DNA from 2 places in the Roseateles sp. DAIF2 genome. Region 2 is predicted to be linked to the other one. Evidence: riboswitches for the same ligand, from Rfam matches in the RefSeq annotation. Region 2 holds a riboswitch; the other holds the start of a gene.
What was found. Region 2 has a riboswitch for ZMP and ZTP ahead of folB (dihydroneopterin aldolase). Riboswitches for the same ligand answer to the same signal wherever they lie in the genome.
Positions count from the first base shown of each region.

Region 1: it holds a riboswitch for ZMP and ZTP, as region 2 does, so the genes downstream of both, glyA (serine hydroxymethyltransferase) here and folB (dihydroneopterin aldolase) in region 2, are expected to answer to the same signal.

Region 1 is NZ_CP049919.1:2,973,716-2,981,239, forward strand. It holds gene ribD (bifunctional diaminohydroxyphosphoribosylaminopyrimidine deaminase/5-amino-6-(5-phosphoribosylamino)uracil reductase RibD) at 1-101, opposite strand, end outside; gene G8A07_RS13565 (prepilin-type N-terminal cleavage/methylation domain-containing protein) at 179-1,342, opposite strand; gene G8A07_RS13570 (PilX N-terminal domain-containing pilus assembly protein) at 1,339-2,622, opposite strand; gene G8A07_RS13575 (PilW family protein) at 2,619-3,290, opposite strand; gene G8A07_RS13580 (type IV pilin protein) at 3,326-3,766, opposite strand; gene G8A07_RS13585 (GspH/FimT family pseudopilin) at 3,776-4,333, opposite strand; gene nrdR (transcriptional regulator NrdR) at 4,413-4,856, opposite strand; gene glyA (serine hydroxymethyltransferase) at 4,877-6,127, opposite strand; ZMP/ZTP riboswitch at 6,193-6,329, opposite strand; gene G8A07_RS13600 (lytic transglycosylase domain-containing protein) at 6,386-7,234, opposite strand; gene ubiD (4-hydroxy-3-polyprenylbenzoate decarboxylase) at 7,503-7,524, shown strand, end outside.
Region 2 is NZ_CP049919.1:5,746,402-5,753,925, reverse strand. It holds gene G8A07_RS26495 (flavin reductase family protein) at 1-25, opposite strand, end outside; gene G8A07_RS26490 (M48 family metallopeptidase) at 72-1,034, shown strand; gene G8A07_RS26485 (Crp/Fnr family transcriptional regulator) at 1,048-1,683, opposite strand; gene G8A07_RS26480 (LuxR C-terminal-related transcriptional regulator) at 1,765-2,409, opposite strand; gene G8A07_RS26475 (MBL fold metallo-hydrolase) at 2,547-3,188, opposite strand; ZMP/ZTP riboswitch at 3,211-3,291, shown strand; gene folB (dihydroneopterin aldolase) at 3,333-3,704, shown strand; gene G8A07_RS26465 (TIGR03571 family LLM class oxidoreductase) at 3,723-4,676, opposite strand; gene G8A07_RS26460 (AraC family transcriptional regulator) at 4,757-5,581, shown strand; gene G8A07_RS26455 (DMT family transporter) at 5,653-6,591, shown strand; gene G8A07_RS26450 (MFS transporter) at 6,704-7,524, shown strand, end outside.

The DNA of each region.
Region 1 (7,524 bases), 2.8 Mb from region 2:
CCGAGCAGCCGGCCGTCCGCCGCGAGGATCACGCAGCCGACGCGCGGATTGGGATCGGACAGGCCGATGGCCTGGGTCGCCAGCGCCAGGGCTTGGCGCATCGCGGCTTCGTCTTGGGGGGAGATGGAGGCGGAAGAAGGGGCGGGCATGGCGGCAGTCTAGCCGGCGCTCCTGTCCCTTATCTTGGGTCGGGCTGATGCTCGACGGTCGCGCTGTCGAAGAAATGGCCCAGCCCGGGATCGACGCGATGGCCGATCGGGCAGGCCTGCTCGGCGCGGATCACCAGGAAGTTCTGGCGCGTCAGCGGGCCGTCGACCTTGAGGTAGTCCAGCGGGTGCTCGGCATTGCCGATCTTCTGTTCCTTGTCGCCGTCATAGTTGGCGCTGTAGCGGCAGACCCGGTAACCGCCCACACCCAGCGGCAGATCCAGCAGCACCAGGCGGGCATCCCAGCTCGGCGTGCTGCGCAGCAGCGGATGGACGATGCAGTAGAAGCGCACGCCCTCGGTCCGGGTCGGATCGGCGGCGGCCGGCGCGTTGTCGAAGCATTGATGGGGCGGGGCTGCCGATGCGGTGCCGGCGGGCATCAGGCCCAGGTTCAGCGGCAGAGCCGGATCGAGCGGCGCTTCGGGGTCGGGCCGGTCGCCGGTCGAGAAACGCACGAAGCCGGACAGCAGCATCGCGTTGACCTCGGTATTGCACTGGGCCGCGACGTCGGCCGCCGTCGGCGCGGCGCCCAACAGCGCGCTGCAGACCCGCACGATCGCGCCGCTGCGGTTGTCGAACACCCAGGCGATGCCGCCGGACGACGGTCTCAGCAGGCTGCGGCCGTCGCCCAGGTCGCCGGCCTCGGCCGGGATCGCCGGATGGCGCCCCAGCGGGCGGCGCACCGGGGCACCGTCCGGAGGCACCGCCAGCGCGCCGGCCAGGCGCGGATCGCTGCGGGCGATGAAGCTGTCGAAGCGCAGCTCGCTGGTCTGGCCGGTCCGGTCCTGCCAGCTGACGGTCACCTTGACCGCGCTGCCGCCGCCGTCGGGGCTGGCATCCACCCGACGCGCGATCCGGTAGCTGGTGTTGGACTTGCCGTCGCCGGCCGCGGTGGGTTCGAGCGCGAGGAGCTGAGCGAAGGCCTGCGCCGGGTCATCGGCCACCACATCCGCAAACTGCAAGCCGCGCAAGGTCTCGAGATCCTGCTGAGCCAGGCGTACGGCCTCGCTGCGCTGACGGGCCAGGTCGGCGCCCAGCCGCAGTCGGCCCTGCAGGCCGCCCAGCGCCACCATGCCGAAGGCCATGATCAGCAGCGCGACCAGCGCCTCGACGAGCGTGATGCCGCGCTGCTTCATGGTTGGACCGCATCCATCCAGCTGCCCGGCACCCGCACGAAGCTGCCGCGCTGATTGCTGAGCATCTGGATCAGGCCGGCGTGATAGTCGATGTCCACCAGGCCAGCGGCCGTGACCTTGCCTTCGCTGAGCAGGGCGCCGGTCAGCCGGGCCGGCTGGCCGCTCCCATTGCTCCAGTTCGCGTCGCCGCGCACATAGACGAGGCCGTTGAGTCGCATCGGTCCGTCGAGGCTCAGCGCGCCGTTGACGACCAGCAGCACCGGCCGTTCGAGCGTGCCCAGCTCGATATTGCTGGCGATCCTGGCCCCACCCTCGACCCAGAGCAGGTCCGCGCCGCGGCCGTGAGCCTCGACCAGGGCCGTGCCGCAGTCGCCAGCGGCGCAGCCCACGCCGCGCATCGCGGGTTGCTGGCTGTAGGTGGCCGCGCTCATGCCGAAGAACAGCCGGAACATGTCCTCGGGGCTGCCGCGGGTCAAGGTGCTGTCGCCGCGCACCAGGGCGCTGCCGGGCGGTGTGCCGGGCGTGCTGCTCGAGCGTGCCAGCGAGCCGCTGTACTCGGTCGCGCCGATCTGCATCAGCAAGCCGCCCTGACGGGGATCGGTGTTGTGCAGGCCCAGGCCCGCGGCGCCGAGGTCGACCGTGTCGCGTGCGGTCAGCGGGCCGGCCGGTGGCGTCTTCAGCGCGCTGACCAGCGCCGCATGGAACTGCAGGGTGTTCTGCGCCAGGTCGACACGGTCGGTGGCCGCGTTGCGGCACTGGCCCAGCGCGCCGGTGCAACCCTGCACCAGCACGCGGACCACACCGGGCCGCGCCAGCTCGCCGAAGCGGACGCCGAACATCGGCTGCAGCGCGCTGGCCTCTCCAGGTTCCGACAGATCGACCGCGCCGTTGGACGGGCATTGGCAGACCCAGCCCGACTCGGCCTTGCGCTGGCAGGCGCTGACCGCCGCGCGCTCCGCCACCGCGAGATGACGCGTGATGCGGCGGTCCTCGGCGATGTTCAGGTAGCGCTCGCGAAAGCTCTTGCCGGCGCCGCTGCTGCCGGCACAGGCGCCATCGATGAAACCGCCGTTCAGCAGGCCAAGCGCCCATTCGGCGCCGGCTTCCGCGGTCTCGAGGGCAAGCGCTGCGCGGTAGTGGTTGCCCGAGATGCGTTGTTCGAAGACCAGGTTGCGATTGGTGTAGGCCGCGACCAGCGCGATCAGGAAGAACAGCACCATCACGACGACGATCGTGGCGGCGCCGCGCTGGTGCCGGCGCGGGATCAGTATGGAACTCATGTGCCGCAACTCCCTTCGATGGCGTCGTTGCGCAGGCGGGCGCTGAGATTGACGCTGCGCACGACCGCCTTGTCATGGGCGGCCTGGCCCTCGATGCGCAGGCTGACATCGCGCACCAATTGGCGTGGCGGGCAGTCGGCGGCCGCGGCCGGGCAGGGCTGCAGGCAGAACTCCTCCAGGGACAGGTCTTGCGTGTTGATGCGCACCTGGAAGTCGGTGACCTTCAAGGTCTGCGGGTCGGTCAGTGGCTGCCAGGTGCCGCCCTGGTTGAACTGCAGCACGCCGGTTTGCAGCCGGTAGCCGAAGCGCTCGTTGGCGTCGACCTGGTTGTTCTCCGTCGTCACCCGGTCCGGTCGGGCGCTGGAGTAGCTGTAGTTGACCTCGCCGCCTTCGCGCGCGACGGACAGGACCTGGGCATAGGGGTTGGCGGTCGTCGCCGAAGCGCCGCTGGCCCAGACCGCTTCCTCGGCCCGGCCCCGGTAGCCGGCGCGGCGCAGGTCGCGCAGCATCAGATCGGCCGCGGCGCGCAGGTCCTGCTGGATCTGGGTTTCCAGCATCAGGCGGCGATGCTCGCCGATCTGTCCGACCATCATCACCGAGGCGCCGGCCACGACGATCAGCCCGACGGTGAGGCCCACCATCAGCTCCACCAGGCCCAGACCGCGCACTGAGGCTCGGCTTCGAGGGGCGCGGCGTGCGGCTCTCATCGGGCCCAGCACTCGGTGGTGGGGGTGCCGGCGGCATTGCTGCCGCCGTACTGCACCTGACCGCGTTCCGCGACCACGGTGATGGCGGCGCAGGACCGATCCTGCGCCTGCACGCGGCGCTCGACCGGCGTGGCCGTGATCGTGTAGCCGCTGTGGCTGACCTCGCTGAGCCGGATCTGGTAGTAGCCCGCGGGCGATTCGGCCGAGCGGATGCCCAGCGAGTCCAATGTGTCGGCATAGCTGGCCTGGTTGGTGCGCCAGCGCTCCTGGGCCTGCTGCACTGTGGTCAGCGCCGCGATCGCATCGGCGCGGCGGCCCTTCTGCACCATGCGCTGGTAGGAGGGCAGGGTCAACGCGGCCAGGATGCTGGCGATGACGACGGCCAGCATCACCTCGATCAAGGTGAAGCCCTGGCGATGTGGGGTGGCGATGTTCATGGCCAGGCCTCAGGTCGCGCAGCGCGGCAGGCCGCCGACGCTGCCATTGGGCGAGCAGCTGCGCACCCGGCCGGCGATGCTGACGACATGGCGGATCGACTGGCCGTTGCTGGCCACGATGTCGATGCTTCCGGTGGAGGTGACCGCGCCCTGGCGCGGCTGGAAGCTCAGGTTCGCCACATTGGCGCTGATGCTGGCCTCCAGGCTGGCGGGCAGCCATTGCAGCTTGAGCAGCAGGGCCGGATCGCTGCAGACGGCCTGGCCGGCATCGCTGCAGCGGCAATCGCCGGAGCTGCCGCCATGGATCACATAGCAGCTGCCCAGGGCATGGCGGCTGAAGCGGAAATGCACGCTGTCCGAACGCCGCACCGCATCGCTGCGGGCCTGCTGCAGATCGGTCATCAGCGTGTGGGCGATCTGCTGCAACCGCTGGCCCTGCATGAGCCGCTGCATCGCGGGCAGGGCGGTGGCCAGCAGGATGCCCAGGATCAGGCAGACAACGCAGCTCTCGACCAGGCTGAGGCCGCGTTGCGGGAGCGAGGGATGAGGGCTGGGGCGACTGAGCATGAACCCAATCTAGAAGGCGCGCTCGGCGCTTTCTTTCCTGCCGTCGGGGGATGCATCCCCCCTTTTCAGAGGGGCTGGATCAGATGTCGCGGATCAGCTGGCGGAACTCGTCGACATCCTCGAAGCTGCGGTAGACCGAGGCAAATCGCACATAGGCGACCTTGTCGATCTTCTTCAGCTCGCGCATCACCAGCTCGCCGAGCTTGGTGGAGGGCAGCTCGCGCGCGCCGCTGGTCAGCAGCTTTTCCTCGATGCGGGCCAGGGCCGCATCGATCAGTTCGATGCTCACCGGCCGCTTGCGCAGCGCCAGCTGCATCGAGGCGCGCAGCTTGCTCGGGTCGAAGTCGGCCCGGGTGCCGTCCTTCTTTACCACCGCGGGCAGCGCGATCTCGGCTCGCTCGTAGGTGGTGAAGCGCTTGTCGCAGCCCAGGCAGCGCCGCCGGCGCCGCACCACATCGCCCTCATCCGACTCCCGGGTCTCGACGACCTGGGTCTCGGTATGGGTACAGAAGGGGCAGCGCATCGGCGGGCTTCGGGCGCGGCTTAGCGGTAGACCGGGAAGTCGCGGGTCAGGGCCGCGACCTTCTCGCGCACCGCGGCCAGGTTGGCCTCGTCATGCGGCTTGTCCAGCACATCGGCGATCAGGTGGGCGGTGGCGCGCACCTGCTCTTCCTTGAAGCCGCGCGTGGTCATCGCCGGGGTCCCTAAGCGGATGCCGCTGGTGACCATCGGCTTTTGCGGGTCGTTCGGGATGCCGTTCTTGTTGCAGGTCATGTGGGCGGCGCCCAGGATGGCCTCGGCTTCCTTGCCGGTCAGACCCTTGGGGCGCAGGTCGACCAGCATCACATGGCTCTCGGTGCCACCGGAGACGATGCGCAGGCCGCGCTCGATCAGGGTCTCGGCCAGCACCTTGGCGTTCTTGACCACCTGTTCCTGGTAGGCCTTGAACTCAGGCGACAGCGCTTCCTTGAAGGCCACGGCCTTGCCGGCGATGACATGCATCAGCGGGCCGCCCTGGATGCCCGGGAAGATGGCCGAATTGATCTTCTTGGCGATCTCTTCGCTATTGGTCAGGATGATGCCGCCGCGCGGGCCGCGCAGGCTCTTGTGGGTGGTGGAGGTCACCACGTCGGCATGCGGCACCGGGTTCGGGTAGGCGCCCGCGGCGATCAGGCCGGCGTAATGCGCCATGTCGACCATGAAGTAGGCGCCGATCTCCTTGGCGATCTTGCCGAAGCGCTCGAAGTCGATGCGCAGGCTGTAGGCCGAGGCGCCGGCGATGATCAGCTTGGGCTTCTTCTCGCGGGCCAGGGCTTCCATCGCGTCGTAGTCGATCTCTTCCTTGGCGTTCAGGCCATAGGAGATCACGTTGAACCACTTGCCGCTCATGTTCAGCGCCATGCCGTGGGTCAGGTGACCGCCTTCGGACAGGCTCATGCCCATGATGGTGTCGCCCGGCTGCAGCAGCGCGAAGAACACGCCCTGGTTGGCCTGCGAGCCGGAGTTGGGCTGCACATTGGCAAAGTTGGCGCCGTAGAGCTGCTTCAGGCGGTCGATCGCCAGCTGCTCCACCACGTCGACATATTCGCAGCCGCCGTAGTAGCGCTTGCCGGGGTAGCCCTCGGCGTACTTGTTGGTCAGCTGGCTGCCCTGCGCCTGCATCACGGCCGGCGAGGTGTAGTTCTCCGAGGCGATCAGCTCAATGTGATCTTCCTGGCGACGGTTTTCGTTTTGGACGGCGGCCCAGAGTTCGGGGTCGACGTTGGCGAGGGTCGATTGGCTGCGATCAAACATGATGGTGGTGGGTCATGGTGAGGGTTGGGCCCGAGACGATCCGCCGCGACACATCGCGACAGGTGCTGGGCTGCCCAGGCGAACGGCTGATGTCGGCCGGGCCCGGGCCCTGAACCGTTCGCGCTCCCCGGTGGTCCACCACCTCGGGCCGTCGGCCGGTTGATGCCGTCCGCAGCCTTGATCGCCAGTTGCGCGAAGGCCCCAGTGTAGCGGACACCGGGGCCTTCTCGGAGAGAGAAAAATGTGCGGTTCGCGCGCTCAGTTCAGCAGGGCCACGCGCTCCGGATCCGGCGTCGCGGCCGGGGCCGACGCGGCGGCCTCGCGCACCGGGCGGGCGGGCGGGGTGTAGGCGCGGCCGGCGATCACCGACTTCATCTGCTCATGCTCGGCCAGCACGCGGTTGGCGTAGCCGGCATCGTCGGGCAGGTTGGCGGCGCCGACGTAGTAGCGCAGGCCGTCCTCCAGGCTGCCGGCGCGCTGGATGCACTCCTTCAGCACCTGCACGCCGACGCGCAGATTGGTGATCGGGTCGAAGGCGGCCAGGTTGCCGCCGAAGGCCTCGTACTTGTCGTCATGCACGCGGGTCATCACCTGCATCAGGCCCTGGGCGCCGACGGAGCTCTGCGCGAAGGGGTTGAAGCCGGACTCGATCGCCATGATGGCTAGGATCAGGGTCGGCTCGACGCGGGCGCGCTGGCCCACGGTCCAGGCTTCCTGCACCAGGCGGCTGATCGGCTCGGGCGCAACCTTGTAGCGGCGCGACAGCCACATCGCGACGGCGGCCTGCTGGCGCGGCAGATCCTTGGGATCGGCCGCGGTGGCACGCACCAGCGCTTCGGGCTCGGACAGGCCGGCCAGCGTGTTGCCGGAAGCCTCGGCGCGGGCCTCCTGGCGGGCGGTCAGCCAGCCGAAGGCCTCGGTTTCCAGCTTGTGGCGGAGATCCGCCTGGCTGCTGAACATCAGCAGCACAGCCACAACGGCCAGACCCAGCAGGGCCAGGGTGTTGTGGCTGACCACCAGCAGGCCTTGGCCGATGTCCTTGACGAACAAGGTAGCGGCCGCGGCGGCACCGCGGGTGAGGGATACGAAATCACGACGCGCTGTCATGCGACTCCTTTCTTCTCCGCCCTGTCATCGGGCCCGTTCCTGGTGGAGCAGGGCCTGCCGACATGGCAGTGATAATGGGCCGGCACATCTCGGATCCAGCCAAGCGACAAGCTTGGCGAGACCCGGGCCGGGTCCATCGGCAGCGGGGCGTCATCACCGTCCCAAGGCGACGACGCGGGTTAACCCTGAAGGCTTCAGGGCAGGCGGATTCTAAAGACCAAAAATAACCCGTCAAGCTTATAAGGCCAAGTTAAAATTACTTACAGTTATGAAGTACCGTGATCTTCGCG
Region 2 (7,524 bases):
CAACGGGCGTGGGAGGCGTGACCATGGGCGCTATTGTCGGTCAGGTCATTGATCTGGCTCAGAATACGGGCATGCATCACGACGACTTCCGCTGCCACGACGATCTGCGCCTGCCCTATGAACCCGCCTATGGTTTCGGCCGTTGCGCCTGCCGCGCCTGCGAGGGCGTTGCCGCGCCGCGCCGCCGCCTGTTCACCGGTCTGCTGGGCGCCGGAGCGCTGGGCGCGGCGCTGCCGGCCTGGGCCCGCGAGGGCGTCGAGGTCGGGTCGCAGAGCAGCATTTCCAAGCTGGTGCCGGCCGAGCAGGTCGAGCAGGCCGGCGCGCAGCAGTACCAGCAGATGATGGCCCAGGCGCGCCAGCAGAACGGGCTGGCGCCGGACGGCAACCCGCAGCTGCAGCGCCTGCGTGCGATCGCCGAACGCATCATTCCGCATTCCTACGGCTGGAACCCGCGCGCGCGCCAGTGGCGCTGGGAGGTCAACCTGCTGGGCAGCGCCCAGCTGAACGCCTTCTGCATGCCGGGCGGCAAGATCGCCTTCTATTACGGCATCCTCGAGAAGCTGAAGCTGAGCGACGACGAGGTCGCGACCATCATGGGCCATGAGGTGGCCCATGCGCTGCGCGAACATGCGCGCGAGCGCATGGCCAAGACCACCGCGACCCGCGTCGGCGCCAACCTGCTGTCCGGCCTGCTGGGCCTGGGCAATGTCGGCGACGCGGTGCTGAGCATGGGCAGCCAGCTGCTGACCCTGAAGTTCGGCCGCGAGGACGAGAGCGAGGCGGATCTGGTCGGCATGGAGCTGGCCGCGCGCGCCGGCTACAACCCGGCGGCCGGCGTCAGCCTGTGGCAGAAAATGGGCGAGGCCAGCAAGGGCGCGCCGCCGCAATGGCTGTCCACCCACCCGGCCGGCCCGAGCCGGATCCGCGACATCCAGGCCAACCTGCCCAAGGTCGAGGGCCTGTACGCGCGCGCCGAGAAGCCGGCGCGCCGCTACGAGGTCGCGCCGCCGCTGCCGGCGGCCAAGCGCGGCTGACGGCGCCGCCGGCTCACCAGCGCCCGGGCAGCGGCCGCAGCAGCTGGTAGCGCCCGGTGCCGGCGCGTGCCAGGTATTCGCCCAGCTCCAGGTCCTTGATCAGCTTGGAGACCATCTCGCGCGAGCAGCCCAGGCGCTGCGCCATCGCCTGGTGCGTCAGGCGCTCGTCCGGCGCGCTTTCCAGCAGGGCCTTCAGCCGGCCGTAGACATCGTTGAGCGCCAGCTGCTTGGTCGACAAGGTGGCCGCGCGGGCGCGCCGGATTACGCGGGTCAGCAGGTCCAGCGCGAATTCGGGGTGCTGGGCGATATGGGCCAGGATCGATTCGCGCGTCAGCATCACGCAGCGGCTCGGCTCCTCGGTGATCACGCTGGCCGAGCGCGGGCCGCCGTCCAGGCTCATCTCGCCGACGTAGTCGCCGGCGCCGTAGCTGCCATAGGTGACCTCGCGGCCGCGGGCGTCGCAGCCGAAGGCGCGCAGCCGGCCCGACAGCACCAGGTAGATGCAGTCGCCCTGCGTGCCCTCCTCGATCAGCAGGGTGCCCTTGCGATAGCTGCGCGCCAGGCCGCGCGCGGCCAGTTCGGCCAGCGGGGCGGGCAGGCCCGCCAGGGCGGGCTCGAGGATCGGCGCAAGAACGGCGGACGTGTCCATGGGCGCTCTCCAGGCCGACGGCCCGGGGAGGGGGCCGTTCGAAGCGCCACATGTTAGAGGATGTAAGTCGGCGCGTCAGTGTCAGTTGTACAGGGCGGACATCAGCGGCGGCAGCACCGCCAGCTGGCGCAGCAGCTCGCGGATGCTGGGGGCGCCGGACTTGGCGCGGATGCTCTGGATCTGGGTGCGCACCGTCGAGATCGCCACCCCCTGGCTCTGCGCGACGCTGCTGGGCTCATGGCCATCGCTGAGCGCCTTCAGCACCTCGGTCTCGGCCGGGGTCAGGCCGTAGCGCAGCGCGAACCATTGCGCGGCCAGCGCGCCGCAGAGCTGGCGCCGCTCCAGCACCAGCAGCACCGCGGCCTGCTCGACATCGCGATTCAGCGGCACCACCACCACATTGGCCTGCTCGCTGCCCTCGCCCAGGCGCAGCAGGCAGCGCCGGCCCTCGCCCTCGGCCTGGGCCAGGGCCTCGTACAGCGGCTTGATGTCCTTGGCGCTGCGGGCGCGCAGCTGGCCGCCCAGCAGCTGCAGCGGGTACTGCGCGTCCATGGTCTGGCGGGCGGCGCGGTTGCTGTGCAGCACCGCGCCGCGCTGGTTCAGCAGCAGCACGCCGTAGTCCAGTTCCTCCAGCACCAGCCCCAGCCAATGGCTGCTCAGTGAGGCCGCGGCGCGGCGTTCGCGGCGGAATTCGGGGCTCGGCGAGGCGGTGGCGATGTCCATCATGATGGGCTCCCTGTGCGGTGGTGAGGACGGAAGTAACAAACCGTACTGTCACCAAGCATAGGGAGACGCCCCGCGCGGCGGCGGTGAATCTTGCGGGCGGCTTTTGTGAAGAATTCACCTTGCCGCCCGGGCGCGGCTCAGGTATTGCGCAGGTAGGGGTTGCTGCGCCGCTCGCGGCCGAAGCTGCTCTCCGGGCCATGGCCGGGGATGAAGACCGTCTCGTCGCCCATCGGCCAGAGCCGCTCGGTGATCGAGGCGATCAGGGTCGCATGGTCGCCGCCGGGGAAATCGGTGCGGCCGATGCTGCCGGCGAACAGTACGTCGCCGACGAAGCAGCGCTGCGCCGCGGCCGAGTGGAACACCACATGGCCCGGCGTGTGGCCGGGGCAATGGCGCACGGCCAGGGTCTCGTGGCCGATCTGCAGCGTGTCGCCGTCCTGCAGCCAGCGCGTCGGCGTGAAGCCCTCGGCCGGCGGGAAGCGGAACATCGCGCTCTGCTGCGGCAGGCCGTCGATCCAGAACTGGTCGCCCGGGTGCGGGCCGATGATCGGCAGGCCCTGCTCGCGCGCCAGCTGGCCGGCGCCGCCGGCATGGTCGATATGGGCATGGGTCAGCCAGATCGCCTTCAGTGCCAGCCCCTGCTCGGCGACGGCGGCCAGCAGGCGCGGCAGCTCGCCGCCGGGATCGACCACCGCGGCGTCCAGGGTCTGGTCGCACCACAGCAGGGAGCAGTTCTGGGCGAAGGGCGTGACGGGGAGGGTGAGGTAGCGCAGGCTCATGGCCGGCGACTGTACGATGCCGGCCGGATCGCATGACTGGCGACGCGAGGTGGAGCCCCACCGTGGAGTGCGATCCCGGCCGCCGCTCGCCTGGGCATCACGATCACCCCACTCACATCTTTGCCAAGCAGGGAGCGGCACGGCATGCGCACATCGATCTCGATCCAGGGTCTGCAACTATTCGGTCATCACGGCCTGTACGAGGAGGAGCGCCGGCTGGGGCAGCGTTTCCTGTTCGACGTCCGCTGCCATCTCGCCGAGGTCCGGTCGCACCGCGACGACCGGCTCGAGCGCTCGATCGGCTACGACCGGCTGGCCGACGATGTCGCCCGGATCTCCGGCGCCCGCAAGTTCCAGACGGTCGAGGCGCTGGCGGAGGACATCGCGCGCGGCCTGCTCGGCGCCTATCCGCCGATCGCCAGCGTCGAGGTCGGCGTCAGCAAGGCCTGCCCGCCGATGGCCCATGTGCTGCAGGCGGCCCGGGTGGAGATCGCGATGTCGCGCGACGAACTCTGATGGCGAGCCTCCGCTGCCTCAGCCTTGCGTGTGGAACTCCGGCAGCAGTTCGCGGGCGAGCTCCTCCAGCTGCTCGGCCAGCGGGCGGCCGTCGTCCTGCAGGCCCAGCGCGACATGGTGGGTGCCGCCGGCGCGCATCTCGCGCAGGATCGCGGCCAGGCCCAGCCGGCCGGTGGCATAGCCCAGCGGGATCGGGCGGGCCGGGGCCCGCGGGTCGGCGTCCAGCTCCAGCCGCATCGCGGTGCCGAAGGCGCGGAACTCGCCCGGCGCGGCGCGCTCCACCGCGCTGCGCCACAGCCGATGGCGGGCCTGCTGGTCCTGCGGCTCGCGGTGGTAGGTGATCCAGCCGCCGGCGTTGCGCGCGATCCAGTCCACGCTCTGCCCGCCCGAGCCGACGGCCAGCAGCGGCAGCGGCCCCGGCAGGGCCGGCAGCAGCGAGAAGCTGCCGGTGTCGCCGTCCGGCGCCGGCAGGTCCGGCACGACGCGCGCGGGTTGCTCGGCGACCGCCGCGGCCACGGTCGCCCAATGTCGGCGGAACAGCTCGCGCCGCTCCTCGCCGTTCCGGCCGAAGGCCGCGTATTCCTGCGGCCGGTCGCCGGAGCCCAGGCCCAGGATGAAGCGCTCGCGCGACAGCAGCTGGGTCGAGATGGCGCCCTTGGCGATGTGCAGCGGGTGGCGCAGGGGCAGCACGATGGCGCCGCTGATCAGCGCGATGCGCTCGGTCTGGCCGGCCAGCGCGCCCAGCAGCACCCAGGGATCCAGATGCCCGACCGGATCGGCATAGCCGGCGCTGTTCAGCGGCACATCGCGCACCCACAGCGCGGCATAGCCGAGCCGGTCGGCCAGCCGGGCCAGCGCCAACTGCTCATGGAAATCCGCCACCGTCCGGCCGCGGCCGAGCAGCGGCAGGGACAGGCCGATCGAGAGCTGCCCCTCCCTGAAAACCCGCGCGAAGGTGTTGTGGCTGGTCATGATGGTGTGCTGCTCGCCCATAGCTGCCCAGCTGGGGGCGTTGCGCCGCGCTTCAACGGCCCGGCGATACTGCGCGCACCATGCCCGCTACCGCCGCCCTCCATCGCGCCCAGGTGTTCGCCACACCCTGGTCCGGCGTGTTCGGCACCTGGATCGAGAGCGGGCGCAGCTTCGGCCGCCATTGGCATGAGGTGTTCGGCCTGGGCCTGGTGCTGCAGGGCGCGCAGGCCTCGGCCAGCGGGCGCGGGCCGGTCGAGGCCTTCGCGGGCGACCTGATCACCAGCAATCCGGGCGAGCTGCATGACGGCCGGCCGCTGGGCGGCGATGCGCGGCGTTGGGCCATGCTCTATCTGGAGCCGGCGCTCTTGCCCGACCAGGCGCTGACCCAGCCGGTGATCCGCGACGCACGCCTGGCGCAGACCCTGCGCCTGCTGTTCGCGCAGCTGCGGGCCTGGCAGGCGGGCGGTGAAAACGATGCCGCGCGCCTGGCCTGCGACGAGACCTTCGCGGCGGCGCTGGGCCTGCTGGGCGATGCCTATTCGACCGCGCCGCTGGCGCCGCCGACGCAGGGGCCGGTGCCGGCCGCGTTGCGGCTGGTGCATGAGCGCCTGGCCGATGCGGCGGAGCTGGCGGCGCCGGGGCTGGACGAGCTGGCCGCGCTGGCCGGGCTCAGCAAGTACCAGCTGCTGCGCCGCTTCGAGCAGCGCTACGGCCTGCCGCCCCATGCCTGGCTGCTGCAGCGCCGCGCCGAGCGGGCGCGCGGACTGATCGGCGCCGGCAGCGCGCTGGCCGAGGCCGCGGCGGCGGCCGGCTTTGCCGACCAGAGCCACATGACGCGGGTGTTCACGCGCCAGTTCGGCTTCACGCCCGGTGCCTGGCGGCGCGCGGTGGCCGGGCCGCAATAACGTTCAAGACCCGCCGGGGCGGCGTGCCCAGACTGCGGCTTTTCTTTCCTTCCCGGATGGATCGAGCCGTGATGACGAAGCGCATGTCGGAATCGTTGAAGGGCCAGCTGCTGTGCAGCCTGGCGATGGTGCTGGTCGGCAGCACGGTGGTGGTCAGCAAGATCATCGGCCAGGGCGTCGAGCCCTTCCTGGCCACGGCGCTGCGCCATGCGGCCGCGCTGCCCCTGCTGGGTCTGCTGTGGTGGTGGCAGCGCACGCCGCTGCCGCGCCTGGACCGGCATGACCTGCTGCTGCTGGTATTGCAGGCGGCGGCGGGCAGCGTCGGCTACACGGTGCTGCTGATCCTGAGCGTGGGCTGGGCCAGCGCGGCCGATGCCGGCGTCGTGGCCGGCACCCTGCCGGCGATGGCGGCGCTGTTCGCGCTGCTGTTCCTGGGCGAACGCCCGGGCGCGCGGCTGCTGGGCTCGCTGGCGCTGGCGACCCTGGGCGTGATGGCGCTGGCCTTTGCGCCGGACAGCGCCGCGGCCAAACCCACCCGGCTGCTGGGCATCGCCGCGGTGCTGGCGGCGATCGCCTGCGAGGCGCTGTTCATCCTCGGCAACAAGCGCCTGCGCCGGCCGCTGCCGCCGCTGCCGATGTCGACCCTGATGTGCGCCGGCGGGCTGCTGCTGTCGGCGCTGCCGGCCTGGTGGCGCAGCGAGGGCGCGCTGCCGCGGCTGGAGCCGGCGGCGCTGCTGGGCATCCTGTACTACGCCTGGGTGCCGACGGTCGGCGGCTTCCTGCTCTGGTATGCCGGCAGCGCCCGCACCAGTGGCAGCCGCGCCGCGCTGGCCACGGTCTGGCTGCCGGTGGCGGCGCTGGGGCTGTCGATGCTGGTGCTGGGCGAGCCGGTCGGGCCGGCGCAGGGCATCGGCCTGTTGTGCGTGCTGGGGGGCTTGGTGCTGGCGGCGCTGCCGGGGCGGCAGGAGCCGGCGGCGGCCCCGCGGCGCGAGGTGCTGCCAAGCTCCTGACAGGATTGGGCCGGAGGCGCGCGATACTGTTTTTCCAGACAGTTGATGCAGGCGTTGTCGATCCGCGGACCCGGTGTTCGTCGTGCTTGGGTAACGCCAGGGAGCTTCACCAATGACGACCGCTATCACCCCCGACAACAATCTCGCCGAGGCCGTGCCGGCCAAGGCCACCCGCCGCGAATGGATCGGCCTGGCCGTGATCGCCTTGCCCTGCCTGGTCTATGCGATGGACCTGACGGTGCTGAACCTGGCGGTGCCGGCGCTCAGCACCGCACTGAAGCCCAGCGCCTCCGAGCTGCTGTGGATCATCGACATCTACGGCTTTCTCGTCGCCGGCTTCCTGATCACGATGGGCACCCTGGGCGACCGCATCGGCCGGCGCCGCCTGCTGCTGATCGGCGCGGCCTTCTTTGCCGTCGCGTCGGTCTTCGCGGCCTTTGCCCAGAGCGCGGCGCAGCTGATCGCGCTGCGCGCGCTGCTCGGCATCGCCGGCGCGACCCTGGCGCCGTCCACCCTGTCGCTGATCCGGAACATGTTCCATGACGAGCGCGAGCGCCAGTTCGCGATCGGCATCTGGATCACCGCCTTCTCGGTCGGCAGCGCGGTCGGCCCGCTGGTCGGCGGCCTGCTGCTGCAGTATTTCTGGTGGGGCTCGGTGTTCCTGCCGGCGGTGCCGGTGATGGCGCTGCTGCTGCTGGTCGGCCGGCGCCTGCTGCCCGAGTACCGCGACGAGAACGCCGGCCGCATCGACCCGGCCAGCGTGGCGCTGTCGCTGGCGGCGGTGCTGACCCTGATCTATGCGCTGAAGGCGATGGCCGAATATGGCCCCAGCCCGCTGCGCTTCGGCCTGCTGCTGCTGGGGCTGGCGATCGGCGCGCTGTTCCTGCGCCGCCAGGGCCGGCTCGACTACCCGCTGCTGGACCTGAAGCTGTT